DNA from 3 places in the Faecalibacillus sp. H12 genome. Region 1 is predicted to be linked to each of the others. Evidence: riboswitches for the same ligand, from Rfam matches in the RefSeq annotation. Region 1 holds a riboswitch; each other region holds the start of a gene.
What was found. A riboswitch is a leader RNA that binds a small molecule or an ion and turns the genes downstream of it on or off. The one in region 1 is predicted to bind cyclic di-GMP.

Region 1 (10,677 bases):
TACGGAAGCTTACATCATAATCCTTCATATACTGAACAATAGATTCCTCGTGTGCTGCAACTGCATCTACATATCCTTTTCCCAGAAATGTATAGATCAGCTCCCTGTGTCCCAGGCTGATCAGATTGCCCAGTTTTGGGATTCTTTCATCCGTCCGGTTCAGAAAGATACCTTCCGGTTTGGTTGTTGACTGAACAGCCAGGTTCTTTCCCTCCAGGTCACTCAGTTTATAGATATCACTATTCTCATTTACAGCAACCACCTGACGGCTTGCTATATATGGTCCCGCCCAGCGATAATCATCAAGACGCCCTTCCATGGAAAAACAGCCCATGATACAGTCAATCTCTCCGCTTTCCACCAGTTCTTTTTTCTTCTCCCAGTTGATCTGGACAACCTCCACCTGATATCCCATTCTTTTAAATGCTTCCGTAGCCAGTTCTACATCTATGCCCGTCGGTACACCATCCTCATTCAGATAATTGTATGGTGGATAGTTGTCGCTGCCAAGCGTAATGACAGGCTTTTCGGTTTCTTCTTTCGTGTTATCTGTGTTTTTACACCCTGCCAGGGTGACTGCTAAAATTCCCGCAAGCAGAATGCCTGCAATCACTCTTTTTCCTTTCATTTTTCTTCTATCCCTAACTATCCTTTTCGATTCTTTTATGTCTGGTTACTTTCCATTTATCACTGTTCAATGCCCTGCGGTTCGGTACCCCCCCCGGATTTTATACTTCTTATTGTCTTTTCCAGCACCTTCATCTCAACCGGTTTTGAAACATGTGCATTCATACCGGCTGCCAGAGAATGCTGAATATCCTCTGAGAATGCATTCGCAGTCATGGCAATGATCGGAATCGTCTTTGCCAGTTTATGGGAACTTCTGCGGATTGCTTTCGTTGCCTCATAACCATTCAAAACAGGCATCTGTATGTCCATCAGGATCATATCATAATCACCTGGAGCAGACTGTTCAAATACTTTCAAAATCTCTTCGCCATTTTCACAGATGGTACATTCCGCACCTTCAATCTTTAACAGTTCCGTCAGGATCTCTGCGTTCAGCTCATTATCCTCTGCACACAGGAATCTCATGCCCTGCAGAATATTTCCATCCCGCTCATCTTCTTGTGCCGCCAGAGCAACCGTTCGATTCTCTGCAATTTTCAAATCTATGAGAACCTCAAAACAGCTTCCCTGTCCCGGTTCACTCTCCACATCAATGGTACCTCCCATTGCTTCAACCAGGTTCCTGGTAATCGCCATTCCAAGTCCGGTTCCCTGGATCTTATTCGTCACAGAACTTTCCGCACGAGTAAACGGATCAAAGATTGTCTCTTTGAAATCTGCCGACATTCCCATACCATTGTCACTGACTAAAAAGCGGTACTTTGCATAGACAGATGACTTTGTCTCACATTCTTCTACTAGAAACTGAATTTTTCCACCTTCCTGCGTATATTTTATGGCATTCGACAGCAGATTACTGAAAATCTGCATCAAATGAACCTGATCCCCATTCACCCACTCATGACGGATGCTTTCTTTTATAATTGTAAGCGTCTGCTTTTTTTCATATATTTGAGAATGAAATATAGTGTCAAGCTCCTGTACAAAATCCAGAATAGAAAAGTCAGAATACTTGAAGACTGTTTTTCCTGCCTCAATCTTGCTCATATCCAGAACGTCATTGATAATTCCTAACAGATGTTGTGATGAAATATCTATTTTATCTGCATACTCTATAACTTTTGCTTTATTACCTGCATCATGTCTGATCAAAGATGTGATACCAATGATCGCATTCATAGGTGTACGAATATCATGTGACATATTAGACAGGAAATCCGTTTTCGCCTTATTTGCATTTTCCGCTGTCTGTAAAGCCTCTGTTGTAACATTCTTTGCCTTTTTCAGTTTTTGATTGACTATTTCCATTTCCTTCATTGTCTGTAAATGAAGTTCATTATTTCTTTTTTCATATTCTGCTTTTTGATCTGCAAGACTAAGTCTGGAAATACTGTAGAATAATCCGGCAAAAAGTAAAAGTATAAAACCTGCCATGAGTGTTGTTGTACACAGCACCGTTTTCTGGTAATCCATCAGCACATTGTCCACAACTCCCTTTGCCACAATGCATACCAAAATGGTGTTGTTGCTTTCTATCGGGCAATACCCCAGATAATAGGGGTTCTGTTTTCCCAAAAGTGCAACTCCGGATTCTCTGTTATCAAACTTCTTTTTGAACAAATCAGCCTCTTCTTCTGTAATAGCCTGTTCCCCTTTTAAATGTTTTAACAAAGAATAATTACGAAAGTATTTATCACCACTCAGGTTCGTATACGTTATATTTCCGTCATCATCCAGCATGAAAAAATATGCTTTCCCATCATAACCTTTCAATTTTAACATGGAATCCAGTTTCGAATGATCATACACAGTTCCAATTGCCGTATAAGTTTCCCCATTAATCGTGTATTCCTGACATGGAATCGCAACCAGATAACCGTCTTTTTTCTTCTGATCATAATCAAGACACACCAGTTTTCCAATATTGTATCCATTCTTTAAGTCCAGCAGAAATTTACTTGGCATATCAATCCGCATTTTTGTTCCACATGCTGATATCGCCTGACCATTTTCCTGAAGGAATATAAGTGTACTTTCCGATTCTTTTTCCCATGCTTCAAAGAAACTTTTGTTCGTATCCGTTTCAAGAGACAGCTCCCTCTCATGAAGTAAAAATTCCTCAACCAACTGCAGCTGGCTGTAGTATCCACTCACCTGAAGATCATAGGTCTGCTGTATCTGGTCAATAACAGCTCCCATACTGCTTTTTCCATTTTCGCTGATATACTTATTAGACTTACTTATAAGATACTTTATACAAACTAAGCTTAAAAGAATAATAAGTAGTATAAGCAACAGCCTTGTTATTTTTTTTCTTTTGTTTACCTTTTGTTCTATCTCCACTTTTACTGTTCAACCTCTATATAGTCTTCCGGTGCTGACGGCTGCTGTCCTTTTGACATTGCTTTGGTCCATGCACTTGATAATGTGGTATCTTTAAGCTGCTCAATCTCACATTTCGGATTTATTTTTTTCAAAACAGACATTGTGGTGTCTGTAAGAAGAATCGAGTATTCCTTTTCTTTGTCTATTTTCTTATCATTAACTGTTAAGTCCTTTAATGAAAATCCACTTTCCGCTTGATTGACGATCATTTTCATACCGGATGCAATTGGTAATTCGTATTTATTGGTTACGTAAAAATTCTCATCAGCATCAGCAAGATAATTTTCCACGAGTTCATAAACCTGTTTACCATTGATTTTTGCATAATATAATGCTGTATCTGAACTCTTCGCTGTCATCATGCCAACCCGGCTGCTGGTGCATTCTCCTTTGTACATAGAGGAAGTGAAATAATAATATGGCGCCAGAGCCAGCTGTGCCTCATTTTCTTCTCTAATCGTAGTTAAAATGGAAGATGCTGCATCACGGCCATTTCTATCGTTCAGTGAGATGGAATATTCATTTTTAAAATTCACCGTTGCTTTTTCTTCTGGATCTTTACGATTCATTACACTGCGCAAAGTATCATAAGCCTGTATTTCATCCATCTCCCCTGACAGTAATCCGTGAACAGCCTCAAGGCTTGCATCAAATGACTTTTGAGCGGAATATCGGATATAAACAGCATTATTGTTAATTTCCTCTTCCAGTCCAGGCACATCCTGCATCATGGTTGGAACATCTGTATTCAATGAAATAACACCGCTTCCATCCGCAATCAGCTTTTGCCCCTCTTCTGAAATCATACAATCCAGCACATCCAGTGCAGTATCCAGTTTCTCCCGGTCTTTTTCCAGGTTTTTGTTAAATGCAATGTTTAAGGACGGAGTCATGTACACATAGGATTCATCCGATGTTTGTGAAAAATAAGGAATACGGATCAGCTCCGCATCCGTCTGTTTCTGCAGCTGCTGCATAACCGTCGGATGTCCATGAAACATTGCTGATTTTCCTGCGGCAAACATCTGGATTCCTGTATCGACATCAATATTGATATCTTCTTTACCAAAGTGCGAGTCTTTCAGAAACTGACTGGTTTCTGAAAAAATACGTTTCCATAATGCATCATCAAACTTTACTTCATCCGATGCAGTCTCTGCACCGTTTCGCCATTCAATACCATCCAGGCTTGTGAACTCACCGATTGCCGCCGCCTGGATGATCTCATTATTTGACCAGTCTTCACCAAGATCCATGGAATACGGTTTTATACCATTATCATAAAACTGCTGACAGGCCTGTACATATTCCTCATAATTTTCTGGAATCTTTACGCCATACTGATCAAACAGTGTTTTGTTGGCAATGATCGTCTGCGGAATACCACAGATTGGCAGCCACTGGATTTCATCATCCGCATTCTTATAATATTGCACCGCATAAGAATAATACTTAGAAACAACATCATAAGAAGCAAAATCCATAAGATAAGGCTGTAAGTCCTGTGCATCCGTTCCAGAAAATCGACGTACTGTTATGATATCCGGTAATTCATCATGTTCTTTAAAATAACTATATAAATCGGTATCATTGTTACCAATAATAAATTCAATATCCTGATCAGGAAACTGTTCATGGATATAGGGTGCAATATTTTTCATCAAACGATTTTCCCACAGATAAACGGTAAGATGATCATCGTTTTTAGATACTTCTTTCTTTGACTGTCCACATCCAGACAAGACAGCAGTTGCTACAAGTACACCTGACACCACTGCTATCAGACAACGTTTTGCCTTTTTCATACTTTTATTTTCCTCATTCTTTCCTGATAAAATCATTATTGTTACGTCTGTGAAATAACACCGTAAAAAAGCACCGTCAGACAGACAGTGCACCTCATTTCATGCAACTGGCTGCCATTTTACAGGCCCTGTAGCTTTGCGTCCCAGACTTTCATCTGGTTTGCCGATTTCCTTATTATAGATATAGCTTTTAAACTTATACCAAAAAAACTAATTTTATTATACTTTAACGTTCTACTATGCACAAGAAAAAAACTACCGTTTTAACGTTCAAAAACAAAAAAAGAACAGCCGATACATATACTCGAACTGTTCTCCTACTTCCGAAGTCCACGCAGCATTGACATTACTGTTTCCTGCTCATTTGTACTCAGATCGTTCCATATCCCTAGAACTTCTTTCTATTTTTCTGTCAGATTCTCTGAATTACCTTCCTGAAAAAACTGCGATAATGTCACGCCCAAAGCTGTACATATTTTTTCAAGTGTTCATGGATCGATAGTTTCTTCTCTTTTCCTATCATTGTCTTTTTCTCTGTTATTGCCTTTCTTTCAGCTTTCCCCGCATCCTTAACTACTGTATTTGCTTCAACGCCAGTTCTTGGCACAGCTTCTCTGCTCTCATTCTTTTCTGCTATCTGCTGTTCTTCTTTATTAGGAAGAGACAATGCAAGATACTTTTTGATATTTTCTCCGCCTTGTAACACCTGCTCACAATCCTCTGGATAATAGGGAAATGGAATCTGATTGATTGTCAGATAATCAGGATTGTGTTCCAGCATTTCACCCGTAACCGGATCATAATATCCATTTTTAAAGTTAATCCACCGCACAGGCTGTTTATTTAGTTCATATGCCTCTCTGTAGACTTTTGGCTGTGTGATCAGCAGATTATAGATTCTTTTGATCACGCCACTCTGTACCTGATCTCGATAGACCAGCTTCTGAATACGGTATTTCATTCTTACCCCATCATGGTCTTCCAGAAAAACGCCGTGTTCATAATAATAAGGTGTGATTCCCACGACAAAAAACTGAACATTCTCCACCAGATAATCTACAATCTCCATATTCCGAACACCTTTCACATTTCTTTTTGCATCAAATAAGTGAAAATGGCTCAGTTCCGGTTCTTCTTTCGGATTTCGCTCAAACCGAAGAATATACTGTTCCAGTAATTTCTCAACTTCTTTCTGATTATCCAGTTTGCCAAGATACTCTTTCTCTTTGAGCAACTGCCAGCCTGCTTTTCCATCAAGACCAGCGTCTTTAAAAAATGTCAGTAACTTATCATTTACCCACTTCACCGTACAGGAAGCCACATAATGATAGGCACACTGACAGCTTCCAGTAAACTGAATAGCTCTCATTTCTTCTATAAAGGAATCTGCACTGAAATAATATCCGTCATCTTCCTGAACCAGACAAAGTGCCTGATAACCTGACATCACAATATTCAGTGCGATATCTTGATTGTCCACCAGAAAGATATAAGTCTGTACTGTCCCTTCTGGATTGATTTCCATATAATGCTTCAAAAACTTCTTGTTCAAACTTATCACTTCCTTTCAGGCAAAGAAAAAGACGCAAGCCACATTTCTATGACTCACGCTTTACTTCGCTCACAATATTCTATTTTCATTAGTTATCTGCTAAATTGTTTACTAGCAACATTAATACATAAATCAATTCCTTGAGAATAATCTCTTCCGCAATCGCTCTATGCTGATTAGCAGCTCTTACCCATGCCATCTGATCTTTCTCTTTATCCGGTAATGGTTCTTTTTCTTCCAACTGTTTCAGGATCACTCCTTCCCGTTCTCTTGCTGCCTTATCTACTTCCAAAAGGTGTTCTCCAATTGTATCCTGTAAAAGCATCACCTGATAGATTGAATTTCGATGGTTTTTCAGATAATCTCTGCGAAGAAAACCATACTTGCCAAGTTGCTCCATCTGTTCACCGGATTTATAGGTGAGATTCGGGATTAGATATCCATTTACATTCGTATACGTTAATTTCATTTTATTAGCACTCTCCATTTCTCATCCTTTTTTTGACCACAAATTTACGACATTTACGACAAATCTGACACTGCTTTACAATACCAGACAAAATGACTGATGCCTCGGAAAGCCCGTAAAACAGGCACTTCTAGGATACACAAGACAGAACAAAAATCAACTTCCATTATCAAGAGGTGAGTGCTAAAAATAATAAAAAAGAAGTTTAACCCAAAAAGTTAAACTTCTAATATATTTAATCTAAATCTTCTCCTTGTGAAGCAATGACTTTTTTATACCAATAGAAAGAATCTTTTCTACTTCTTTTCATTGTTCCGCTACCATCATCATGTTTATCAACGTAAATGAAACCATAACGTTTTCTCATTTCTCCAGTTCCTGCAGAAACTAAATCAATACATCCCCAAGTCGTATAACCAATAAGGTCTACACCATCTTCAATGGCTTTTGCCATTTCTTCAATATGAGCACGATAGTATTCAATACGATAATTATCATGAATACTTCCATCTTCTTCTACTGTATCATAAGCACCTAAACCATTTTCTACAACCATTAATGGTTTTTCATAACGATCATAGATCATTTCTAAGTAATATCTTAATCCTTTAGGATCTAATGCCCATCCCCAATCAGAATATTCTAAATATGGGTTACGTACACCAAATGACATATTTCCACTTACAGCATCATCATTTTCATGAGTAGTTACTGCTTGAGACATGTAGTATGAGAAAGTATACATATCTACTGTACCTTTTTTTAGTTCTTCTAAATCTTGTTCAGTAATATCTAATTTAACATTATGTTCTTTCCATAAACGTTTCGCATATGTTGGATATTTACCTTTACATTGAACATCTCCACAATAGAAGATACCTTTTTCCCATTTAGAACGATTAAATAAAATATCTTCTGGATCAGATGTTAATGGATAATAAGTAATACCACAAATCATACATCCAATTTTATTTTCAGGATCAATTTGATGTCCAATTTGTACAGCCCTTGCACTTGCTACAAATTGATAATGTAAATGTTGATAAGCTTCTTGATATGCTTCATCACTGGCATTATCTGGTAAGAAATTGATTGTATTATTGATTTCATTGAATGTTAACCAGTATTTAACAAGTCCCTTGTATTCATTAAAGATTGTTGTTACGTATTTTTCATAAAGGGCAATATATTTACGATCTAACCAATCTCCATATTTTTCTTCTAAAGCAAGTGGTGTATCAAAATGCCAAATAGAAACTAATGGTTCAATACCCGCATTTCTAAGTTCAGTAAATACATTTCTATAGAAATCTAATCCTGCTTGATTAGGTTTATCTTCTTCTCCTGTTGGATAGATTCTTGACCAAGAGATAGATAATCTAAACATCTTGAATCCCATTTCTTTAAGTAAAGCAATATCTTCTTTATAATGATGATAGAAATCAATACCATCATGATTTGGATAAAGTTCATCATCAAAGACAGCAAAATGAGCTCCTTCTGGTAATTTAAATCCATGATTTGGTAACTTTTGTTTATTTCCATCTTTATCAATAAAAGTAACCATACGTGGTGTATTTACTGTTCCACCTGTCGTTACATCTGTACGTGTCATTCCACGTCCGTCTACATTCCATGCACCTTCACATTGGTTAGCAGCTACTGCTCCACCCCAATAAAAATCTTTACTAAATTTCATTTTTTTTCCTCCTCAATTATCCTTATTATAAAATATATTTATGTCAAAAATATGAAATTTTCAAACTATGCAACAAATAAAACGACACATGTATAAACAATTAACGTAATAACCATAAATAATGAAATAAAGGCAGCAACAAAATCTTCATCTTCTTCACCTTTATAAAGTGGTGAAATCAACATCGGCATTGCAAATCCTGTTGGACACATAAAATAAATCAATACACCCATCATATAGATCTTATCTGCCATTAAATTTGGGAAGAAGATAAAGAATCCTGCAATAACAAGCATATAAAAGATAATTCTAACTCCTACAAGTTTTAATAATGATCCTAAAGTATCTTTATTAATTTTTAAGTTATAACCAATAATCAATAAAATAAGACTCACAATAGGAGCTGTTGCTTGTTGAATTGTATTTGTATAAAGATCAATAAAAGCAGTTTGACTTAACAAGTCATATACACCTAAAACATTTAAAATGATTCCTAACATAACCGCAATCACAAATGAATTTGTGAAAATTGTTTTCAATAATTCCTTAGTACTTGTATTTCCGGATGTCTTTTTAGCAACAAGTACAGGAATAATAATAAAAGCAATCACTGTTCCAGCAATATCATAAATAACTGTATTGCTTGCATAAGCTACACCTACAATGGATGTATAAAGTGGTAATGCAACATTTCCTCCTTCACATGTTGTAAGTAAATAAGGTGAGATATGACCCATTTCTTTTCCTGTAAATTTAGAAATAAATTTACCTAAAATCATAGCTAGTGTAAAAGCAGCTAAAACATATAGCACAATCAATATTGCTGAAGCTTCTATTTTAGCAGTAAATAAAACATTAAAAATTAAGATAGGAAACAATACATTGAAAACAATATGATTGGCTCCTTCTTTTTGTTTAGGACTAATAAAGTTTTTAATACGCGCGATCATTCCTAAAATGATCATAAAAAATACTGGGAATAAAGTTGATAATGCATTCATAATTTTCCTCCTTGTTTTTCAAGAATATTGTAAAAAAGAAGATTTATAATTACAAATACTTATATATTATAGATATTTATTATTTTTAATTATAAATAATGATATACTTATGATGAGGTGATTTAATGGAATTACGTGTCTTAAAATACTTTATAACAGTTGCACAGGAACAAAGTTTCTCCAAGGCCGCTAAAGTACTCAATGTCTCACAACCTGCACTTTCTAAACAAATTAAAGATTTAGAAGATGAATATCAAATAACTCTTTTTAATCGTACAACGCGAACTGTTTCTTTAACCGAAGAAGGACGGTTATTTAAGGAACAAGCTATTGAGATTTTAAATCTTGTAGACAGAAGTGAGGATTATCTTAGAAATAATAAAAAATATATTAGTGGAAATATTCATATTGGATGTAGTGAAAGTATATGTAATCGTGTTATTATGAAAGCTATTGCTAAAACTCAAAAACAATATCCCCATATTAAATTTCATCTTTATAGTGGAAATGCACAATATGTTGAAGAAAAGATTGATCAAAGTATTTTTGATCTAGGGATTGTTGTGGAACCTGCAAATTTTTCTAAATATGATTATTTAAAGCTTCCTGGTTATGACCTTGAAGGAATTCTTATGAAAAAGGATTCTAATCTTGCGAATAAAGATTTCATTACACCTAAGGATCTAATGAATCAGCCAATTATTATATCTAATCAAGAGATGGTTAAAAATAATATTGCGGGATGGTTAGGAGGTAATCAAAGAGCACTTAATGTGGTCGCTACTTATAATCTTTTTTATAATGCCCAATTGATGTGTGAAGAGGATGTTGGTTATGTTTTAACTTTTGAACATCTTTATCATGAAACAACTGAAAGTTCTTTGTGTTTTAAACCACTAAATCCACCACTTATGATTAAAAGTAATCTTATTTGGAAAAAGTATCGTTTGTTTTCTAAAGCTGAAGAAGCTTTTCTAGAAATTTTAAATAAAGAACTAAATGAAAAGGCATAGCCACCTATGCCTTTTTAATTATTTTTATTTTCTTTGATCCATTGAATAAATTCATTCATACCTTCACCTGTTTTTGCACTTAAACAAATAATTTTTGCATTTGGATTTAAATTTAAAATATTA
Region 2 (10,677 bases), on a different contig from region 1:
ATTACCTTCTTCATCAATTACTTTTAACTTCGCACCATCTACTTCTTTTGTACCAGAAATATCTGTCTTATCTATTTCAACATCAAACACATTTAAATCATAATTATTTTCAAATTCAATAAATGTCGTTTTATCTTTTTTAACAGTAACCTTTTCTGCTATTTTATCTGTTACCTTTTCTTTTATTTCACCATTTTCATTTATTTGATATTGAGTTAAAGATAATTTATGCCCTTTTATAGACGTTACTAATTCTTCAACTTTATATCCTCCTGCAACTTGTATTAATTCCTTTGTCCATTTTTTATTACTTTCATCATAATTAAAGTCTTTTAATGAATACGTATTTACTTCTTTCGTTGAATTATTTGTTACTTTAAAACTTATAACTTTTTCAGCTTGTTCTTTATTGATTGAACCAGTAACACTTTTACTAATTACTATTTTTCCAGGTTTTGCCTCATCTTTCATGATGACTTTATTTGTTTTACTATAAGTACCATCCTTACCTTTTATAGATATTTCTCCATTTTTAGAAACTTTAAAATAAATATCATCTGCTTTTTTATAACCGTCAGGTACTACTTCTTCAATAAGTATATACTCACCAAACGGTAATGAAACAGTATGTGTCTTATCTTTTTCACTGACCCATGAAGCTACTTCTTCTTTTGTTTTTTGATTTACTATTTTAAGTGTTGCTCCAGCAATTTCCTTTTCATTTGTTAGATCTTGTTTGCTTATAGCTACTTCATATGGTTTTGGAGTGTAACTATTTTTAAAGGCTACAGTTACTTCACCTTGATTTTCAATTTGTATACTTTCAGTTTTTTTACCTTCTATTTCTTGTGTATCAATTTTATAAGTTGTTTTTACTGTATAACCTTCCACTGACGAATTTATTTCTTCAACTGTATATTCTTCAGCTAAAACATCTAACTCTTTTGTCCAAGTTTTACTTGCTTCATCATACGAAAACTCATCTAAAGTATATTTATCTGTCTTCTTTGTTTCTTGATTCATTACTTTAAATGTAATCTTTTTGGCATTTTCTTTAGAAATATTCCCTTCTACTGTTTTAGTTAGAATAAGTTTACCTTTTTCGATATGTTTGTCTTCCATGATTATTGTATTTTGATCATTGCCAACTATATTACCATCATTATCCACAACAAACGTAATATCATCAGCTACCATATATCCCTCTGGTGCTTTGGTTTCTTTTAAAACGTATGTTCCTGGTTCTAGTTTAACTTTTCCTGGATTATTATTTTCGCCAGTTATCCAACTTTTTACAGTTTCATTTGTATCTTTATTAATAATACTTAGGTGTGCGTTCTTCAATTCAGATTTCGTCTGTGCATCTATTTTACTAATTTCAATAGTATTTTCTTTTGTTGTTCCTTTTTCGTTAGAAATTGTATAAAAATGCATTGCTTGTGTTTTATCAATAAGTGTTACAGGATAAGTATTATCTCCTTCTTTAATAGCTTCAGGATAATTTTCTTCACTATTTCCTTTAAATATAAAATAATGTGGTGTAGCATCTAATTTATAATTATCAGGTGCTTCTGTTTCAACAATTCTATAAAGAACATTTCTACTCAACCCAGAAAAAGTAAGATAACCCGTTGGTAATGTTTCGCCCTCTGCTTTTAATTTTGTAGCAGTTGTTTCAAAATTATTATTATATGTTACTTCACTACAGCTAAATTTGGCTTTTTCTAAGGCTTTTGTTTGATCATCTTTATCACATTTATAAAGTTTTATACTGACGCCATTCCCTGTGGAAGCTCCTGAACTTTCAAGTACTTTTCCTTTCAAAGAAACATACGTCTCTAATTCAGATTGATTTGGTATTCCTTTTAAAGAACACTTATTGTAGGCATTTGTTTCATTTAATGCGCTACTATCTTCACCTACTGGTAAATTAATAGTTGCTTCATATTCAAGAACAACTTTCTTTTCATCAGGAATTATTATTTTTAATACATGTTTTGTTTCATCATAGCTTACTTGATTAGCCGTAGCTTTATTACCATTAATTGTTAAACTATTCATATAATAATCAAGAGCACTTCCCATTTCATCAACAAGTTCGATATCTTTACCCTCATTTAATTTAATTGCACCTTCATTCACCGTAATTTTATATCTAACATTTGGTGCTGTATCTTGATTATAAGTATATTCTTTCTTTAAAATATCGTTTTTTGATAACCCAAACCATCTTGTAGCTGTTGCTGTTGAAATATTGCCATCAATAGATAAAGACGCCTTATTGTCATAGGCTTTATCTCCTAGTGCTTTTGAAACATCTATAATGCTTGCTTTATATGTTAGATTTAAAGAATTTGTTTTCAAATAATCTAATGCTGCATTTGTAAATATAAACTTAACTTTTCCGTTTTCTTTTTCTACTTGAATATTCTTAAGAATCTCTTCATTTGTTATTTGACTATCCCATTTTTCAATTATATCTAATGAGTTATCTACATACTGTGTATTTTCAGGAAGTGTATCTTCAATAAAAACATTTTTTGCATCGGTTGGTACTTTTTTTACAATTAATTTCCAAGCCATTTCATCTTTATTACAAGAGCTACCCCAATAACCTTCTTTTTCAAGAAAAGTTTCAATTTTATAATCATAATTAGCATTACTTTCCCCTAATTTCTTTGTTTCATTAAAACATTCACCTTTATTTGCATAAGATGTTGTTGTTGATGGAATATTATCTAGAGATGTAATAACTTGTATAATAATAGTTCCTTCATTTACTTTTCCAAAGTCAAAAGTTAATTCTCTATCCTTTTGACTAAATATTGGTGTACCATTATATCCACTTTTAACTTGATATGATTTATAATTCATTCCTTCTGGCGTTGTATCTTTAACAATTAAATGATTTATACCATTTTCAGGAACATTAATTTTTATTTGCCATGCAACCTCTTGTGAATTTCTTATTGTTAGACAAGTTTTTTCAATAAATTGATAATTTTCTTTTCCTACTTTAAATGAATCTGTATAATCCGTGTTTTGTGTATTACCAAAAGGATTAATAGTGAACGTATTACTCTTTGTAATAGCTGGCGCATTACTAGGATCTTCACCAAATTTAGTTTGGTAAGTCATCTTATACTCCTTATCACATCCAGCAGGTACTTGGAAATTTCCAGTTGTTAAACTTTCCCATGTTAATCCTTCAATAGAAGGACTACATTTAAAACTTCCATCAATATATTCACCAATATTATCACCTAACGAGTCTTTAATAGTAGAACCACCAATATCAAAATTACCCCCAGGATTTAACGTAACTTCCCAATTGATAACCTTATTACTATCATCACCAGTAACACTATGCTTTTTTTCTGCCCAATTTTTCTTAGTATATTCTAATTTCTTATAAGAATTTTTTTCATTTGTTTGTGTATCACTCTTTACAGTTATGTTATTTCCAACTTTAGAATTCCAATCATCCGGATTATATGCAAAAACATCTTTTTTTACTTTTACTTTATATTTAGCATATAAAACTTCTTTATCATTCATACTTCCAATTGTATATTGAAATTTATTAGTTTCTTTTAAATTATTTGTAACTGTACCAGTATAAGAAATTGTACAGGCTTCATCTGTGTAAAATTGAACATCTCCATCTAATGTCATATTTTCATCCATTTGATCAGTCACAACAACGTTTGTTTGTGGACCAGTTGCTGAAACCTTTAATTTAAATTCTGCAGAAAGGTTATCCCCCTCACTTATAACTTTTCCACCTGTTTTTTCAATATCTACCTTATCGTTAGATTTATCACGATCCATATCAATGATAAATTGACCAACACCTGGTAAGTCTAGTTTCCCTTTTCCACCTTCATGATTGTTTGTAAATGAATCACTCAAAGTTCCATTGATGATAAGTGAACCATGTCTATTTGATTTACTAAAAAATAATTCACTTTGATCTCCTGCATTATATTTAACTGTAATTGTATTACCTTTTATTTCAAAATGTCCTACAGTTTCCGCACCTTCTTTTAGTTCCTTAATTCCTTCTTCCATGGTTATTCCATCAGGCAAAGTATAAACCATTGTATTATTATCTTTTGTTGGAAACTGATTATCAATAAATCCCCATACTAGTTTGATAGAAATTGCTGAACCATACGGTATTTTGTTTTCTATATTCGGCTGTAAAAGATGGTCTCCAATTTTAATATAACTTCTATCAACTACATCACTTGGTAGATTTTTATCAATAAATTGAGATAAATCTACCGATTCTTCAGCAAATGCACTAAATACATTTGTTGAAACTGCTGTTACTATCATGGCTATCACCAATAATAGTGAAAACAACTTCTTCTTTCTATTCATTATTCTTCCTCCCAATTTTACAAAACTATAAAAAAATATTGACGATAAATGATAATTATAAAAAAAGCCGCAAGAAAAGACTAAGTACACATCATCTGCAACTCAGCCAACTTCCTTACGGTTCAGTTCTGTAGCTTTGCGTCACTATTTTTCAATAGTTTTGCCTTTAAAATATATAATTTTTATAAACTAATATTATCACATAATTTCAACAAAAAATATCTTTTACGACCAAAATATGCTTTTTTTCGACCGAAAAATTTTCAACATAATAAAAAGGACTTTTTTGATATAACCATATATCATAAAAAGTCCTTTATAACTATTAAATTTATCTTATTATTCAGCTGAAATAGCTTCTACTGGACAAGTTCCAACACATGCTTGACATCCAATGCATGTATCTTTGTCACATTCCATTTTTCCTTCGTCATCAAATGCTAAAGCTTCTACAGGACAAACACCAGCACATGCTCCACATCCGATACAAGTATCTTTATCTACGTTCATATTTAACTCTCCTTTTCCTTTTTTCCTATAATTAGTATAACACTTTCCACTTTTCAGTCAATACAAAGTCACTATTTTTCATAGCTTTGAATACAACAATTTTCGGGTAACCATGTCATTAATTCTTCATTTGTCATATCATTAAAATAACTATGAATGACACGCACGATACCTCCATGACAAACAACTAAAATGTTTTTATCAGGATATTTATTTTCAAGTTCTTCTAAAAAACTATACACACGATGGACTACTTGAAATAAAGATTCTCCGCCTGGATAATGGAGTCCATGATTTTGTTTATAATATTGAAATTCTTCATTATTAACAATTCCTTCAAATTTGCCAAAATTGATTTCTTGAATTCTAGAATCTATTTTAATTTCTAATTGATGATTTTCATTTATGATTTTTGCAGTTTCATGTGCTCTTTGAAGTGGTGAGGCAAAAATCATATCTAATGAAATATCTTTTAATTGTTCACTGGCCATTTTAGCTTGTTGCTTTCCTAAAGATGTTAATTCCACATCCGAAATGCCACAAACTTTATTATCAATGTTATAACCTGTTTGACCATGTCTTACTATATATAATTTCATTTTTTTATGTCCTTTATCTTCATTTTGTTTTATGTTATCATATTTTTGGCATTTAGAGAACAAATGAAAAAGGAGAAAATTACATATGGGTGGTATGTTTGGCGTTGTCAGTCGTAAAGACTGTGTCACTGATTTGTTTTTTGGTATTGATTATCATTCTCATTTAGGAACAAAAAAAGGTGGGATTGCAGTTTATGGAGAAAACGGTTTTAACCGTGCAATTCATAATATTTCAAATTCACCATTTAGAACTAAGTTTGAAAATGATATTAAAGAAATGTCTGGAAAAATGGGGATTGGTTGTATTTCAGACAATGAACCTCAACCTCTTTTAATCAATTGTCGTTTAGGTAGTTATGCAATTGTTTCTGTAGGTAGAGTTGCAAATATGGAAGAATTGATTCAAGATGCTTTTGATAATGGGCATACTCATTTTCTAGAGATGTCTGGGGGAGAAGTGAATCAAACTGAATTGATTGCTGCAATGATCAATCAAAAGGATACTTATGTTGATGGAATTATCAATGTTTTAAGAAAAGTAAAAGGTTCTATTTCTTTTATGTTGATGACAAAAGATGGTTTGTATTTAGTACGTGATAAATTAGGAAGAACTCCATTAAATATTGGTAAGGGGGAAAATGGATTCTGTGCTTCGTTTGAAAGTCATGCTTATATCAATTTAGGCTATTCTTTATATAAAGAATTAGGACCTGGTGAAGTTTGTTTTATGACCAGTGAAGAAGTGAAAACACTTGTAGAAGCCAATGATAAAATGAAAATTTGTTCATTTTTATGGGTATACTATGGTTATCCAACAAGTTGTTATGAAGGACGTAATGTTGAAGAAATGCGTTATGAATGTGGTCGTTTAATGGCTCAAAGAGATGATATTAAAGATATTGATCTTGTAGCAGGTGTTCCTGATAGTGGAATTGCCCATGCGATTGGTTATTCAAATGAATCACATATTCAATATGGAAGACCTTTTATTAAATACACACCTACGTGGCCACGTTCATTTATGCCACAAATTCAAGCGGATCGTAATTTAATTGCAAAAATGAAATTAATTCCAATTGCTAGCTTGATTAAAGGAAAATCATTATTATTAATTGATGATTCAATTGTTCGGGGAACACAACTAAGAGATACAACTGAATATTTATATAACTCTGGAGCAAGAGCAGTCCATATCAGACCTGCTTGTCCTCCAATTATGTATGGATGTCCTTACTTAAACTTTTCAAGAAGTACAAGTGATATGGATTTAATTACACGTCGTGTTATTAGAAAACGTGAAGGAGAAAATGATATCAATATGTTAGAAACATATAGTGATCCAGATACTCCTGAATATAATGCAATGGTAGAAGAAATCCGTAAAGAACTTAATTTTACTTCTTTACGTTTTAATCGTTTGGATGATATGCTTCAAGCTATTGGACTTGATAGTGATAAGATCTGTACTTATTGTTTTAATGGTAAAAAATAATACGGAAAGAAATTTCCGTATTTTTTTAAAATATATTTAATAGCTTTCTAAGGAGTGCTATAATATTGAAGAAAAAAAAAGGAGACTATTATGAAATATTTAATTGACCCAATGGATTTAAGTGTAGAAGAAATTGATGAACTAATTGATATTGCGAATGATATTATTAAAGATCGTACACGCTATCAAGATGTTTGTCGTCATAAAATTCTAGCTACACTCTTTTTTGAACCAAGTACACGTACAAGACTTTCTTTTGAATCAGCTATGTTATCACTTGGTGGAAGTGTTTTAGGTTTTTCAAGTGCAAGCAATACAAGCGCTTCTAAAGGTGAAAGTGTTAGTGATACTATTAGTGTTGTTTCAAGCTATTGTGATATTATTGCAATGCGTCATCCAAAAGAAGGAGCACCTCTTGTTGCTACAAGAAAAAGTACAGTACCTTTAATCAATGCTGGAGATGGTGGTCATAACCATCCAACGCAAACTTTAACTGATTTACTTACTATTTATAGAGAAAAAGGTAGACTAGATAATCTAACAATTGGTTTTTGTGGAGATTTAAAATTCGGACGTACAGTTCATTCTCTTACAAAAGCAATGTCACGTTATAAAAATATTAAATTCGTGTTTATTGCACCACCTGAACTTAAAATTCCTGAATATTTAAAACATGATTTATTAGATGCTAAGAATTTAGATTATAAAGAAGTTGAAACTATTGAAGAAGTTATTGAAGATTTAGATATTCTTTATATGACACGTGTTCAAAAAGAAAGATTCTTTAATGAACAAGACTATATTCGTTTAAAAGATACATATATTTTAGATTTAAAGAAATTAGAAAAATCAAAATCTGATTTAATCGTTATGCACCCATTACCCCGTGTTAATGAAATTGCTATTGAAGTTGATGATGATCCAAGAGCTAAGTATTTTGATCAAGTTCAAAACGGACGTTTTATGCGTATGGCACTTATTTTAAAAATGTTAGGATTGGAAAATGAGGTAGAAAGATAATGAAGATAGATAGTATTAAAAACGGGATTGTTCTAGATCATATTACTGCTGGTAAATCTTTAGAAGTTTATAAAGCACTAGGATTAGATAAATTAGATTGTAGCGTTGCTATTATTAAAAACGTTAAATCTAATAAAATGGGTAAAAAAGATATTTTAAAAATAGATGAAGAGTTCACTTTAGATTTTGATGTTTTAGGATATTTAGATCCTAATATTACTGTTTGTATTATTAAAGATGGTAAACTTGTTGAAAAGAAAAAATTGCAACTTCCTCAAAAAATTATTAATGTAGAAAAATGTAAAAATCCTCGTTGTATTACATCTGTAGAACAAGGATTAGATCATGTTTTCTATTTAGCAAATAAAGATAAACGTATTTATCGTTGTCTTTATTGTGAAACAAAAGTTGAAAAAAAATAGAAGCAATGCTTCTATTTCTATGCTGGAGTAGCTCCAACGGTAGAGCAACTGACTCGTAACCAGTAGGCTGTGGGTTCAAATCCCATCTCCAGCACCATTATTAAAATCAACAAGCGTTGATTTTTTTATTATAATAACAAACATCAAATATAAACCTTTTCTTCCCATTTCATCATGACATCTTTACCATGATGCGCTAATCCTATATAAATCACTTTTCCTTTTAAATCATAGTCATATCTTCTATCTTTGATTTGTTGGATGGCTTCATTTGATAATTTATCCAATGCTTTTTCAAAATCTTTTTTATCTTCTTTGAAATACTTAAATTCAATAATAAACGATGTTTTCTTTTCATCATGAGCCTGGATAATGAGATCACATCTTCCTTTACATTCTTCTCGATTATAAATAACTTTATAGTTATCTGATAGACATAAACACATTCCTAACATCATCATATGATAACTGTTTTCATTATTTAAATCATGATAGCTTGGAATCATTAATACATTTTGATAATTTTTGAAAAAATCATTTTTGTTTTCAGCAATCAAATTGTCAACAATGCGATCATATTATCCATTGTTCATTCCTAGTTGATGTTCCGTTAATCTTATAAATTCTCTTCTTACCTCATAATTTGGTATCGCAATTCTAAACTTTTCTTTTTTTGAATCAATTGCTTTTACTACTGTTAAATATCCAGCACTTACAAACATCCCCCATAAGTTAGGTGTATTTGCCACTTCATAAAAGCTTGTTTGAAGGACAACTCTTGTTTCTAGATAGTTATTCTTTATAAGTTTTTCATATTGTTTTTTAAAGTCGTAGTCTGCTTTTTATATAGCTTGTTTAAGCATTGTATTAGCACTCGTATTGACCCAATAAGGAACAAGTACTTTTCTTCTTGCATAATTTAAAATAGACCATGGATTATAGATTTCTTTATCTCCCATTTTATAGCCATCATACATTGCTTTGACTTCATCATTTAATTCTAAATCATAATATTCAAGTAATTCTTTGGTTTATTCTATACTGAATCCAAAATATTCACTATAATCATTATCAATTACTGTATACACATCTAAATTATTTAAATCACTGAAAATATTTTCTTTAGCCACTCTTTGAATTCCTGTAAACATCGCATATTTTAAGCTGGTTGATGTTTTAAGAGAATTATGAAGCAATCCTGCAGGTCCTCCTCTTACTTCATCATAGAACCCTCCTGTATGTGCTTCTACAAATGGTGTATCATATTCATCTATAAATATCATAACTTCTTTTCCATAATAATCTTCCATTCTTGCCATCAAGAATGAAATTGCATCATCTATTCCCTTAAGATTATTCTTGTTATTATCAGCTAATACTTCATAAAGTCTTTCATAATTTGTTTTCCTAAATCCCTTAAGATTTTCAAATACAAAATCATATTTATCCCATTGATTTTGTATTTGTGTTCTTATCGTCGAAACAACTGTTTCTTTATCTCTTTTGGCATCCGCAAAAGAGATAAAGATTGTTGGATATTGATTGATTTCAGCTGCACAAGGTGTTTCCATGATTTTTGTACCTTTAAAGATTTCTTTAGAGTCTTTGGTAATATCAAAGAATTCAGCCATCATTGACATATTAATGGTTTTTCCAAATCTTCTAGGACGAGTAATCAATGTTACATCTGTTACTCTATCTAAGAACTCTTTGATCATCAAGATCTTATCTACAAAATAATAATTTCCTTCTACAAGTCTTGAAAAACTTTTCGTTCCTATTGGTATTTTCTTCATTTCTATCACCCTTTCTTTACATATTATAAACTATTTTAGAGATGTTTACTGATGAATATAAATTCAATTTTTAATTTGATCTATATTGAATATTTCATAGTTATGATTTTTAGCTTATCTAAATCTAATGGAAAATGGTAGTTGATCAAGTATATAGGAAAACTAGAGTAGAAAAATCACGATAACAATAAAAATAAAGGAGGAAAACCAAGACTGATCATCAGCCTAATTTTCCTCCTAAAAAACATTAGATATTTTAGAGGGGATATTGATTTCACATCAATATCCCCTTAATAATTTAAAGTGATTTTTCTAAAACACGCGATTATTTAGAGCGCTATATAATCAATGTTATCTATTATTACTCAACGATCACTTTTAGCAACTAAAATAACTATTTCCCATTTAAGACATCTTTAATTGCTTGTAGATTTTCTTTAACACTATCATCA
Region 3 (10,677 bases), on a different contig from region 1:
GGTAAGAATCATGTTCAATATGATAGCCATACTTTTAAAGTAAGTATTCATGTAGAAAAACAAGATAATGCTTTAATTGCAGATGATCCTGTTGTTGAAGGTGGAAAGATTGAGTTTAGTAATGAGTTTAAGTTTGAAGGAAATGCTTCTTTAAGTCTTGTTGGTAAAAAAGTATTAGATGGTAAGAAACTTGAAAATGATGAGTTTACTTATGGATTACAAGAATATAAAGATAGTGAATATTCAACAAAAGAAGGACATGAAAAAGAAGTAACAAATGATCAAAAGGGAAATATTCAAGTTGATCTTTCTTATGATGAAAACGATATTGGTAAACATTATTATCAATTAAAAGAAAAGAATACAAAGAAAAAAGGAATTGATTATGATCAAAGAATTTATAACATCATAGTTGATGTACAATATGATGAATCGAAAGATCAATTAGTTGTTAGTAAGACAATGACTATTAATGGACAAAATGTAGATTCTATTACGTTTGAAAATACGTATTCTTCAAATGCTGCTACGACATTTAAAGGTCATAAAATATTAGAAGGTAGAGATTTAAATGCAAATGAATTTAATTTTGTTCTTCAAGAAACAAAATCAGATTATCAAACAGCAATTGGTGAAAGCAAGACAGTTTCAAATGATAGTCAAGGTGATTTTAACTTTGGAAAGATTTCTTATAGAGATTTAACTTATGGCGAAAAACAAATACATTATTATATTATTAAAGAAGTTAATCCTGTTTTACAAGGAACTTATCAAGGTGTAAGTTATGATCAAAAAGTTTATAAAATAAAAGTGGTTGTGACTGATCAAAAAGATGGTACAGCCACAGTTGAAAGAACAGTTGAAAATAATGATATTCAATTTAAAAATACGTATCAAGCTGAAGGTTCTACATCGTTAATTATTCATAAACAATTAACAGGTGGTACTTTAAAAGCAAATATGTTTAAGTTTAAATTGCAACAAACGGATGAAAACTTTAAAAAGACCGTTGGTAATAGCCAAACAGTAACAAATAGTTCTTTAGGTCAAGGTCAATTTGTGATTCATTTTAATCAAGCAGGGACATATTATTATACGGTTTCTGAAGTAAATAATCATAAGTCAAATGTTACGTATGATTCGATTGTCTATCAAATAAAGATCAAGACGGAAGATGATGGACAAGGAAATATCAAAGAAGTTTCTAGAAGTATTTCTTATGTAGATGAAATGACAAAACCTACAAGTGAGGAAAAAGAAAATTTAACTTTTAAAAATGCTGTAGGTATTCAAGTAGTAGGTCATAAAAAATTAATCAATAAAAAATTAGAAGAAGGTATGTTTACTTTTAGTATTTCTAAAATAGATTATGATAAAAATAACAATAAATATACTGTTGAAAAGCAATTGATGACAACAACAAATGATGAAAATGGAGACTTTTCATTTATAAATTTTGATGAGTATCATCAAACAGGTGATTATTATTATGTTGTAAAAGAAGTTAATAATAAATTATCCTATATTGATTATGACAAGCAAGAATATATCATTCATGTAAGTGTTGAAAATGGTGATGATGGTTTAGAAGTATCAAAAGAAATTCTTAAAGATAATACTTCTGTTGATGAAATGAATTTTAAAAATACTTATCGTGGTCAAGGAAAGGTAAGGATTGATGGTAAGAAAGTATTACTTGATCAAGGCGTAAGTCAAGTATTAAGTGGTGGAGAATTTAAGTTTAAAATTACAAGAGTAAATGATGAAAAAGGAAGTTTGTATAAAGGAGAAATCTTAGATTCGATTGAAAAAGAAACCGTTAAAAATGATCAAAACGGACAATTTAAATTTAATATTTCTTATAAAGATTTAGATTTTTCTAAAAAGGATAGTTATACGTTTTATTATCAAATTGATGAAGAAAATAGTGGATTGACGAAAGATGGTGTTACCTATAATAAAAATAATGATGCTTATATTATAGAAGTAACTGTAAGTGATCAACAAGATGGTAATTATGATGTTTCTTATCGAATTATTGATCATGATGAAATAATTTTTACAAATGAATATAATGCAAGTGGTGAAACACAAATTATTGGAACGAAGTCTTTAAAAGGAAAGAAATTGGTAGATGATGAGTTTACTTTTGAATTAGTTGAAGTTGATGGTATTCAAGGTAAAGAAAAGGAAAATGGTAGAAAGTTAGAAACAATAAATAAAGAAGGTCAATTTATTTTTGATATTCAAGATATTAGAAAAGCTGGTACAACTTATTATAAGGTTTATGAAAAAGCTGATAAAAAGAAAACAGGTATTCAATATGATGAAACTGTTTATTATGTTGAAGCGAAAGCTGTATTTGAAGATAATCAATTGAAAGTAACTAATACGTTATATGACCAAGATGGACATCAATTAGATAAAAATAAAGGTATTGAATTTGAAAATGAATTTAAAGCTACTGGTAAGATTGATTTAAGTGGACATAAGAATTTTATTGATCAAGATGGACAAGATGTAGCTTTTGATGCAGGTGATTTCAAGTTTAAAATTGAAGAATTAGATCAAGATGGAGCGACTTTGAAAAAAGATGGATATAGTGACACAGTTGAAAATGATCAAGATGGTAATTATCATTTTAAAACAATTCATTATCAAAAAGCAGGAATATATTATTATCGTGTAAGTGAAGTACGTGATAATTTAGAGGTCACTTATGATACAACTCAATATATTGTAAAAGTTGATGTAAAAGCAAATGATAGTAAACAATTTGATATTTCAGTTGATATTGTGAATGGTCAAAATGAACATATTGATCAAGATAAACTTAACTTTACTAATAGACTTTTTGAATATAAAGTAGCTTTATTATCGATGGGTGGTATTAAAACTGTCAGTGCCGGGCAATCCGTTATAATGGATGATGGTTTGTTTAGATTTGGTTTATATGAAGGAAATGATAATGAACAAAGTAATATGATTGATACTGCTAAAAATGATACAGTAGGAGCTTATAGCTTTGATGATGTAGAAATTGATCAACCGGGTACTTATCATTATACGATTGAAGAAATGAATGCTGGTAAGGAAGTTGCTGGTATTGCTTATACAAATCATCAATATCATGTAGAAGCTGTTGTAAATAAAGATGGTAAAGGTGGCTTGAATGTTGATTCGGTTAAAGTAACGAATGAAAATAATCAAGTTGTTAAAGATCAATCGGTAGTTGTAGAGACTTCACAAGATTTATCACTTACAAACCAAGCTGTTAAATCATTAAAAGTAAATAAGGTATGGAATGATCAAGGACATAGTGACACCATCCAACCTGTAACAGTGCATTTAGTTAAAAATGGTAAAGTTGTAGAAGGAAAATCTATTGTATTATCAAATGATAATCAATGGAGTGGTTCGTTTGATAATTTACCAATAAAAGATAGTCAAGGAAATTTAAACGTTTATACTGTTAAAGAAGATAAAGTAGATTATTATAAGACACAATATATTCAAAATGAAGATGGTAGTATTACGATTACAAATACTTATATCAATCCAACGGCAGTAGATGTTCAATTGGTTGCTAAAAAGAATTTAGTTGGTGGCAAAGTCTTATCTGCTGGTATGTATCAATTTGATTTATTGGATGGTAATAATGAAGTTGTTGAAACACAAACAAATGATGATCAAGGTAATATTTATTTTAATACATTGAATTTTAATCAAGAAGGACATTATGTTTATTATATTCAAGAACATGTAAATGATAATGATCCATTTGTTGAATATGATCAATCTATTTATCAAGTCAATATTGATGTTTCAAGAAACGGTAATAATTTACAAGCTGAAGTAGAATATCTATTAGATGATAAACAAGTGGATGATGTTACATTTAATAATATTTATCATCCGTTATCATTAACTGTTCAAAAACGTTCTAAAGATTTATCGAAAGATCCTTTGGAAGGTGCTGTTTATGGATTATATAAAGTAAATGAAAAAGGAACAGATATTCTTATTGAAAAACAAACTTCTAATAGTGAAGGATATATGACATTTATGAAAGCTGTTCCTGAATATCAATATTATTTTAAAGAAATCTCTGCACCTAATGGACATACAGTTGATGAATATAAGACAAAGACATTTACAATTAAATGGATACGTCATAAAAATGGTAAAATTTCTTATCAATTAATTTATGATGGTCAAAAAGAAGATTTAGAAGAAGAAAAACAAGAGGATAGTTTAAACTTATATGCACAACAATCAATAGCGCTATTAGAAAATGAAGATACAAGTGTGAACTTAGAAGCTATTGGAGTAGCAGATGAAGTAACTAAATTAAACGTAACGAAAGTAGATAATCAAGGTAATTATTTAACAGGAGCACATTTACAAATTCTTGAAAAAGAAACTGGAAAAGTTATTTGTGATTGGGTTTCTACAGCGGATACCTTTAGCACTTTAAGAGAATTAAATGTAAATACTGTTTATATCTTAAGAGAAGTTGAAGCTCCAACAGGTTATGTAAAAGCAAGTGATACAGAATTTAAATTAGATGATTATGGTATTGTAACGAAGATTTCTGGAGATGCTCAACTTGTAGATGATCAAACATTTAATTTATATAATTCTAAACAAATTAAAGAAAAAGTTGTTTATAAAACAAATGTGACAACTGTAAAAACAGGAGATAATACAAATATTGTTATTTATGTAATTTTATTGTTTATTTCTTTAGTGTGTATCTTTATCTTCTTAAAGGAAAAAAGAAGGGAATAATTTGTTTCTTTTAAATTATCAGATGTGTGGGATGAATTTCATCCCACTTTTCTTTTATATAAAATTGACAAGCAAAGAATGAATCTATATAATATAAGTGAATGATACTCATAGTCTCAATAATAAAAAGGAACGAAAAAAGTTTGAAAAAGTAAAGATTTGTAACTATGACGGACACCCCTTATATATTTATGAACATATATTTTCTATAATAAATATGTCAATAGATAGAACGGAGAAAGGAATATTAGTGCAGTTTAGATTTAAAAAATGTCGTTTGGTTTTGTAGGGTTGTCAAAAATTGAATAAGGATATAGAATAATAAAATTAAATAAAAAATATGTGAAAAACTAGGAAAATTTGTTAAAAAAAATGGCTTTTGAAAAATTGAAAAAGCGTTGATTTTATGATAGGATTCTAGTGAAGGATAATAGCAAAATTAGTGAAAGCTAATGACGCAAAGTTACGGGTCTAAGTACAAAAGTATATGATTGCCGGGCCGCCCAATTCAAAAAAAGAATAGGCGGCTTTTTACCGTCTTATAGGAATATTTAATAAAATGGTGAACATATATATTAAAATGGGAGGTAAAAATTATGCTGAAACGTATGAGAAGAATTGGTTTATTTGTTCTAGCAATAGCAGTAGTTATTAGTAGTGCAATTATTGCCTCTGCTAATGAAAGAAGTGGTACTACTACAGGAAGTGCAACAGCACAAACAACTGCTTCTAGTTATGTAATAGAAAATAAAAGTAGCGATAGAAAAGATATTACAGTTACAATTCAACATTATAATGGAAGCAAAAAAATCTATTCAGATGATGTGAAAACTCTATCTTATGGATCAAAAATCAACGATTACGCTAAAGCAATAAATTGGGATGTAAGTAGTGTAACTGTTGATGGAAATGCCGTATCAAATAAAAATTATATTGAATTGACAGGGACTGGAAGTGCAACGGTTGTAGTGAATTACACTGCCAAAGAAACAGATGTATTAGGAGATACTTCTTTCTATGATTACACAGTAAGAGCTGGTGAATCAAATGGAAATTATTATTCTTTTAATATGTTAGGAGATAATACTAATCAAAGATTGACATCTGGTACATCTAGAAATTCATGGAAAGGTGTTTATTGGAATGGATGGCAAAATATTGAATATCAAAGTAGAAGTGATTTAGGTACAGGAAACAATTATGAAACATATTCTTATGAATTGATGAAAGATGACTATGATGTTAATGCTTATACAGGAAGCAGCAAAGTAATTAAAGGATTGTTGAATGGTATAGATAGTGATGGAAATGTAAAATTTAATTATACTGAACCAGGATTCTTTGTTAAGAGTAATGAAACAGTAACAATCAATGGAAAAGAAACTTATCTTAGACGTTATATAGATAGTATGAATTTGAAATTTCATAAAACAGGTGATACTTATAAATTAACTTCAGTTATTGATACAGCACAAAATAATAAAGAAGTGACAACAAGTGGTTCAAATTTCTTCCCACTTAATGATTATTCTACAGAAGGAACACCAAATTACTTTTTTGGAATGAGATATGATGTTGAATTCGCAATAGGTGATTATGTCGGTGATTTGACTTATAAATTTACCGGTGATGATGATATGTGGGTGGTTTTAGATAATACCAATGTCATTATTGATTTAGGTGGAATTCATGCTGCAGCTACAGATAGTGTTGATTTGTGGAGTAAATTAGGCTTAACTCCTGGAAGTTTAACAGAAGAGCAAAAAAATCAAACGCATAAATTAACAATTCTTTATATGGAACGTGGCGCTGGAGAATCTAATTGTCAAATGGAATTTACTCTTCCAAATGCAAAAGTTGTTGATGTTATAGAAAAGCCAAAAGCTGATTTGAATCTTCAAAAGGTTGATGAAAACGGAAATGGATTAAGTGATGCAGTATTTAAGTTAGAAAATGATTCAACAAAAGAAGCAAGTAGAGTTAAATCAACTAGTGATGGAAATATTACTTTTAGTGGTTTAAAAGAAGGTACCTATACCTTAACAGAAGTAAGTGCTCCAGATGGCTATTTAGTTTCTGATGATACATGGAAAGTAAGAGTTACAGTTGATAGCAATAATAATGCAGTTGCAAAGCTCTACTTGGTTAAAGATGATCAAGAACAAGAAGTAGCACAAACAAATGGTAAATATAAAATTGAAAATAAAAAGGTTCAAGAAATTATTGAAAACTCTTTACAATATGACAAGACTGCAAAAGTAAAAGATTGGGATGAAAGAACATATGATATTAACATTACTGCTAAATCTTTATCTACAAGTTCAAGCGTAGTTCAAAAAGAAGCAGTAGCTGATATTATGATGGTTTTAGATATTTCAGGTAGTATGCTTTACAATGGGAATAGTAACAATCCTACAGATAATGGAGGATTTAGAACTGTTGGAAAATACTGTGATGTAAAAAATAGTTTAGATGTTAATAAAGTGTATTATTATAGTAATACATTAACAGATGTTTCATATAAGCATACTAATGGTAATTCATATACTTATAAAAATGCTAAATATCCAATGATTTATATAAATGATACATGGAAATATTATAACGGAAGTAGTTGGGTAAATATACCAGATAAGATTTCAGGTTATTATGGAAATAAAATGGATAACAACACAACAATTTATACATTGGATAGTGGATTAACTGGATTAAAAGAAGCATCTTCAGCATTTATTTCAGCAACAGCAGAATCCTCAGAAAATAGTAGAATTGGTGTTGCAACATTCAATGCTTATGGAAATAATTTAAGCAATCTAGTAAATGCAAGAGATAATAAAAATAGCTTAAAACAAACAATTGCAAGTATCTATGCAGCTGGTGGTACGTCTCCTCAAAAAGGCTTAAGTATAGCACAAACAAATTTAGCTAATTCTAAACGTACAGATGTTCCTCAATATGTTATTTTATTTACAGATGGGGCACCTTCTGAAGACACGGATAAAAATGATTCCAAAGAAATAGCAAGACAATTAAGAGAATCGGGTATAACGGTATATACAGTTGGATTAAAGTTGAATGATGAAACATCTAATTGGTTATCTGAAAATATTGCATCAACAAATTGTGCTTTTACAGCAGCAAATGTTGATGAATTAAAGGTAATCTTTGCTAAAATTCAACAAACAATATCACAAAATATTGATATTAAAAATGCTAATATTGTTGATGTAATTGATCCACGTTTCCAACTAGTAGGTAATGATGGAAATGTTATAACAGATGATGAACTTAAGCAAGGTGAAATAGAAATTACAGGAACTAATGGCAAAGTTGGTATGGCGTATTATGATGAAGTTAATAATACCCAAGCAATTAGATGGACTGACCAAACGATTCCAAATGTTAATACTGGTGAATGGAACACAACAATAACTGTTAAAGCACGTGACAAATATATAGGTGGTAATAACGTTCCAACTAACGTAAGTCCAGATTCAAAAATAACGACAGGTTTTGGTGAAGCTGTTTTACCTCAACCTAAAGTGAATGTAAAAGTTGATATTGCAACCACTAATGATGATATTTGGATCAATAGTGGTGAGACAGTTCCAGTTGATGATACTAATATTGGAAATAGTAAAGTCTTTGATATAGAAAATGTTGTTAATAGTAAAGGTAATATTGTATATAAGTACAATGAATCAACGAAAGAATTTGAAAAAATTACAAAAGGCGATTTAACTATACAATGGTATACTGATGATCAATGTACATCAGAAACTACGAAAGATAAGATTTCTAAAGTTAAACCAGATGGTAGAACGGATTTCTTCTTAAAAGTAGGATATGATGGTGGTAGTGCTACTGATGAAAGTAACACAAATACCAATGGAAATAAGGTTGGTAATAGTGAATCTAATATAGGATATGCTATTAACGATGGTAAAAATGGTAATGACAAAGAATGTGTTACTGATTTTGAAAATTGTAAAAAGAATAAATCTGAATATGGTATTTATAGAATACATGTGAAATATACTTTACCTGAAACAGGTGGAACAGGAATTTATTGGTATATGACAGGTGGTATGTTGCTTATGATGGTAGCAGCAGTTGCTATATATAGAAAAAGGTATTATGAGTATATGAACAAATAGTTTTCCTATTTATTCATAACTCTTATATATATAAAAAAAGAAAGGGAGATAGAATATGAAATTATTTAAAAAAGTTTCAGCAATGGTGGTTTCATTATTGATGGCACTAGCAATGGTAGTACCAGTAGCTGCCGCTAATCCAACAATTACAGTAAAAAACATTGCTACAGACGAAAATGTAACATTATCTTATTTAAAAGTTGTTAAACAAGATAAAACTACAAAAACAGGATGGGCTTTTGTTAGCGATGAAGTAACTAAAATTTTTAAAGAAGAGTATAAAAAAAATGATGCTCAAGCTATTTTAGCTTCATTAGCTAATAGTGCTGCTCATTCTAAAGCGTTAGCTAGATTAGGAAATTTAAATGGATTTACTAAATTTACAGATAACGCTGGAAGAAAAACTGAAGTAGATGGTGCAGGGTTATATGTTGTTAAAGTTGTAGATAACTCAAATAAATATACTTATAACGTTATGGCCGCTCCAATTAATTTTGAATATGCTAATAATCCAGCAACATTAAAAAATGCTGAATTAGCTGTAAAAAGATCTGAAACAAAATTAACTAAAACAGTTAACGATGCAGATGGTGCTGTACACAATGGTCAAACAGTAACTTATACAATCAATGTAAAAGTTCCTTCAATTGATCCAACTGCAACAAATAAGTTATTTAAAGTAACTGATGCATTAACAGGTGCAGAATACAAAAAAGATACAGTTGTTGTTAAATTAGGGGATAGTAAAATAAATATTGCTCCTACATTTGATGATGCAACTAATTCATTTGAATTAGATTTATCATCTTTCATTGATGATACAAACAGTAATGCTGGAAAAGATGTTACAATTACTTATGATGTATTAGTAACTTCTGAAAATGATAAAGTAAAAAATACTGCTAACGTAAGTCGTACAGGTTCAGAAAATTATTCAAGTGATTCTGTAGATTTATATGAAGGTGCAATTACTTTAACAAAAACAAATGATTATGAAAAAGAAAGTGATAAAAAATTATTAGCTGGTGCAGGCTTCAACGTATTAGATAAAGATGGAAATGTTCTTAAATTTGTCGATAAAGGTAATAATAATTACGTATTAGCTAAAGATCAAACAGTAACTACTGGTGTCGTAACTGAAGTTGTAACTGGTGCAAATGGTCAATTAGTAGTTAAAGGTTTAGATAAAGGTGAATATCAATTTAAAGAAGTTACTGCTCCTGATGGATATTCTATTAATGAAACTAATTCAAGTGCTACTTTAACAATTACTGGTGATAAAGCAACTGCAGAATTTACTGCTGATGCAGATATGAGAGATACAGAAGTAGGTGCTTTACCTGAAACTGGTGGTATTGGTACTACAATCTTTACAGTAGGTGGATGTGCAATTATGGTTGCAGCTGCTGCATTATTCTTTATGAATAAAAAGAAACATGAAAAATAAAATAATTATCAGAGGCTTTTAGCCTCTGATTCTTAAAATGATATAAGAATAAGGAGAGACCAGATGAAAAAGAAGTTAAGCAATATAGTTATAATCTTGATATTCGTTGCTGGTTTGTCCTTATTGGTATATCCATTTGTTGCCAATAAGTGGAATAGTTATAGACAAGATCGTTTAATCAGTAACTATGAAAAGATAGTAAGTCAGAAAAGTAATTCAATAGATTATGATGCAGAAATGAAAAAAGCCAAGGCATATAATGATGCTTTAGCACCACATATT

Region 2: it holds a riboswitch for cyclic di-GMP, as region 1 does, so the genes downstream of both, HUU89_RS09295 (collagen binding domain-containing protein) here and HUU89_RS07555 (ABC transporter substrate-binding protein) in region 1, are expected to answer to the same signal.
Region 3: it holds a riboswitch for cyclic di-GMP, as region 1 does, so the genes downstream of both, HUU89_RS11975 (SpaA isopeptide-forming pilin-related protein) here and HUU89_RS07555 (ABC transporter substrate-binding protein) in region 1, are expected to answer to the same signal.

What each region holds. Positions count from the first base shown of each region.
Region 1 covers NZ_JABWDK010000008.1:51,015-61,691, forward strand. Annotated here, with positions in the region: gene HUU89_RS07545 (substrate-binding periplasmic protein) at 1-628, opposite strand, end outside; gene HUU89_RS07550 (ATP-binding protein) at 688-2,829, opposite strand; gene HUU89_RS07555 (ABC transporter substrate-binding protein) at 2,976-4,820, opposite strand; cyclic di-GMP riboswitch class I at 4,920-4,995, opposite strand; gene HUU89_RS07565 (hypothetical protein) at 5,275-6,372, opposite strand; gene HUU89_RS07570 (TnpV protein) at 6,461-6,841, opposite strand; gene HUU89_RS07575 (family 1 glycosylhydrolase) at 7,077-8,540, opposite strand; gene HUU89_RS07580 (AEC family transporter) at 8,606-9,541, opposite strand; gene HUU89_RS07585 (LysR family transcriptional regulator) at 9,667-10,554, shown strand; gene hypB (hydrogenase nickel incorporation protein HypB) at 10,569-10,677, opposite strand, start outside.
Region 2 covers NZ_JABWDK010000013.1:5,109-15,785, forward strand. Annotated here, with positions in the region: gene HUU89_RS09295 (collagen binding domain-containing protein) at 1-4,386, opposite strand, end outside; cyclic di-GMP riboswitch class I at 4,480-4,561, opposite strand; gene HUU89_RS09300 (4Fe-4S binding protein) at 4,726-4,896, opposite strand; gene HUU89_RS09305 (histidine phosphatase family protein) at 4,968-5,495, opposite strand; gene HUU89_RS09310 (amidophosphoribosyltransferase) at 5,581-6,987, shown strand; gene pyrB (aspartate carbamoyltransferase) at 7,078-8,007, shown strand; gene HUU89_RS09320 (aspartate carbamoyltransferase regulatory subunit) at 8,007-8,429, shown strand; tRNA gene HUU89_RS09325 (tRNA-Thr) at 8,451-8,526, shown strand; gene HUU89_RS09330 (PD-(D/E)XK nuclease domain-containing protein) at 8,573-8,935, opposite strand; gene HUU89_RS15040 (hypothetical protein) at 9,008-9,178, opposite strand; gene HUU89_RS15320 (hypothetical protein) at 9,272-9,406, opposite strand; gene HUU89_RS15045 (AAA family ATPase) at 9,461-10,225, opposite strand; gene HUU89_RS09340 (LCP family protein) at 10,620-10,677, opposite strand, start outside.
Region 3 covers NZ_JABWDK010000026.1:10,521-21,197, forward strand. Annotated here, with positions in the region: gene HUU89_RS11970 (Spy0128 family protein) at 1-4,791, shown strand, start outside; cyclic di-GMP riboswitch class I at 5,214-5,298, shown strand; gene HUU89_RS11975 (SpaA isopeptide-forming pilin-related protein) at 5,388-8,948, shown strand; gene HUU89_RS11980 (isopeptide-forming domain-containing fimbrial protein) at 9,004-10,395, shown strand; gene HUU89_RS11985 (class C sortase) at 10,459-10,677, shown strand, end outside.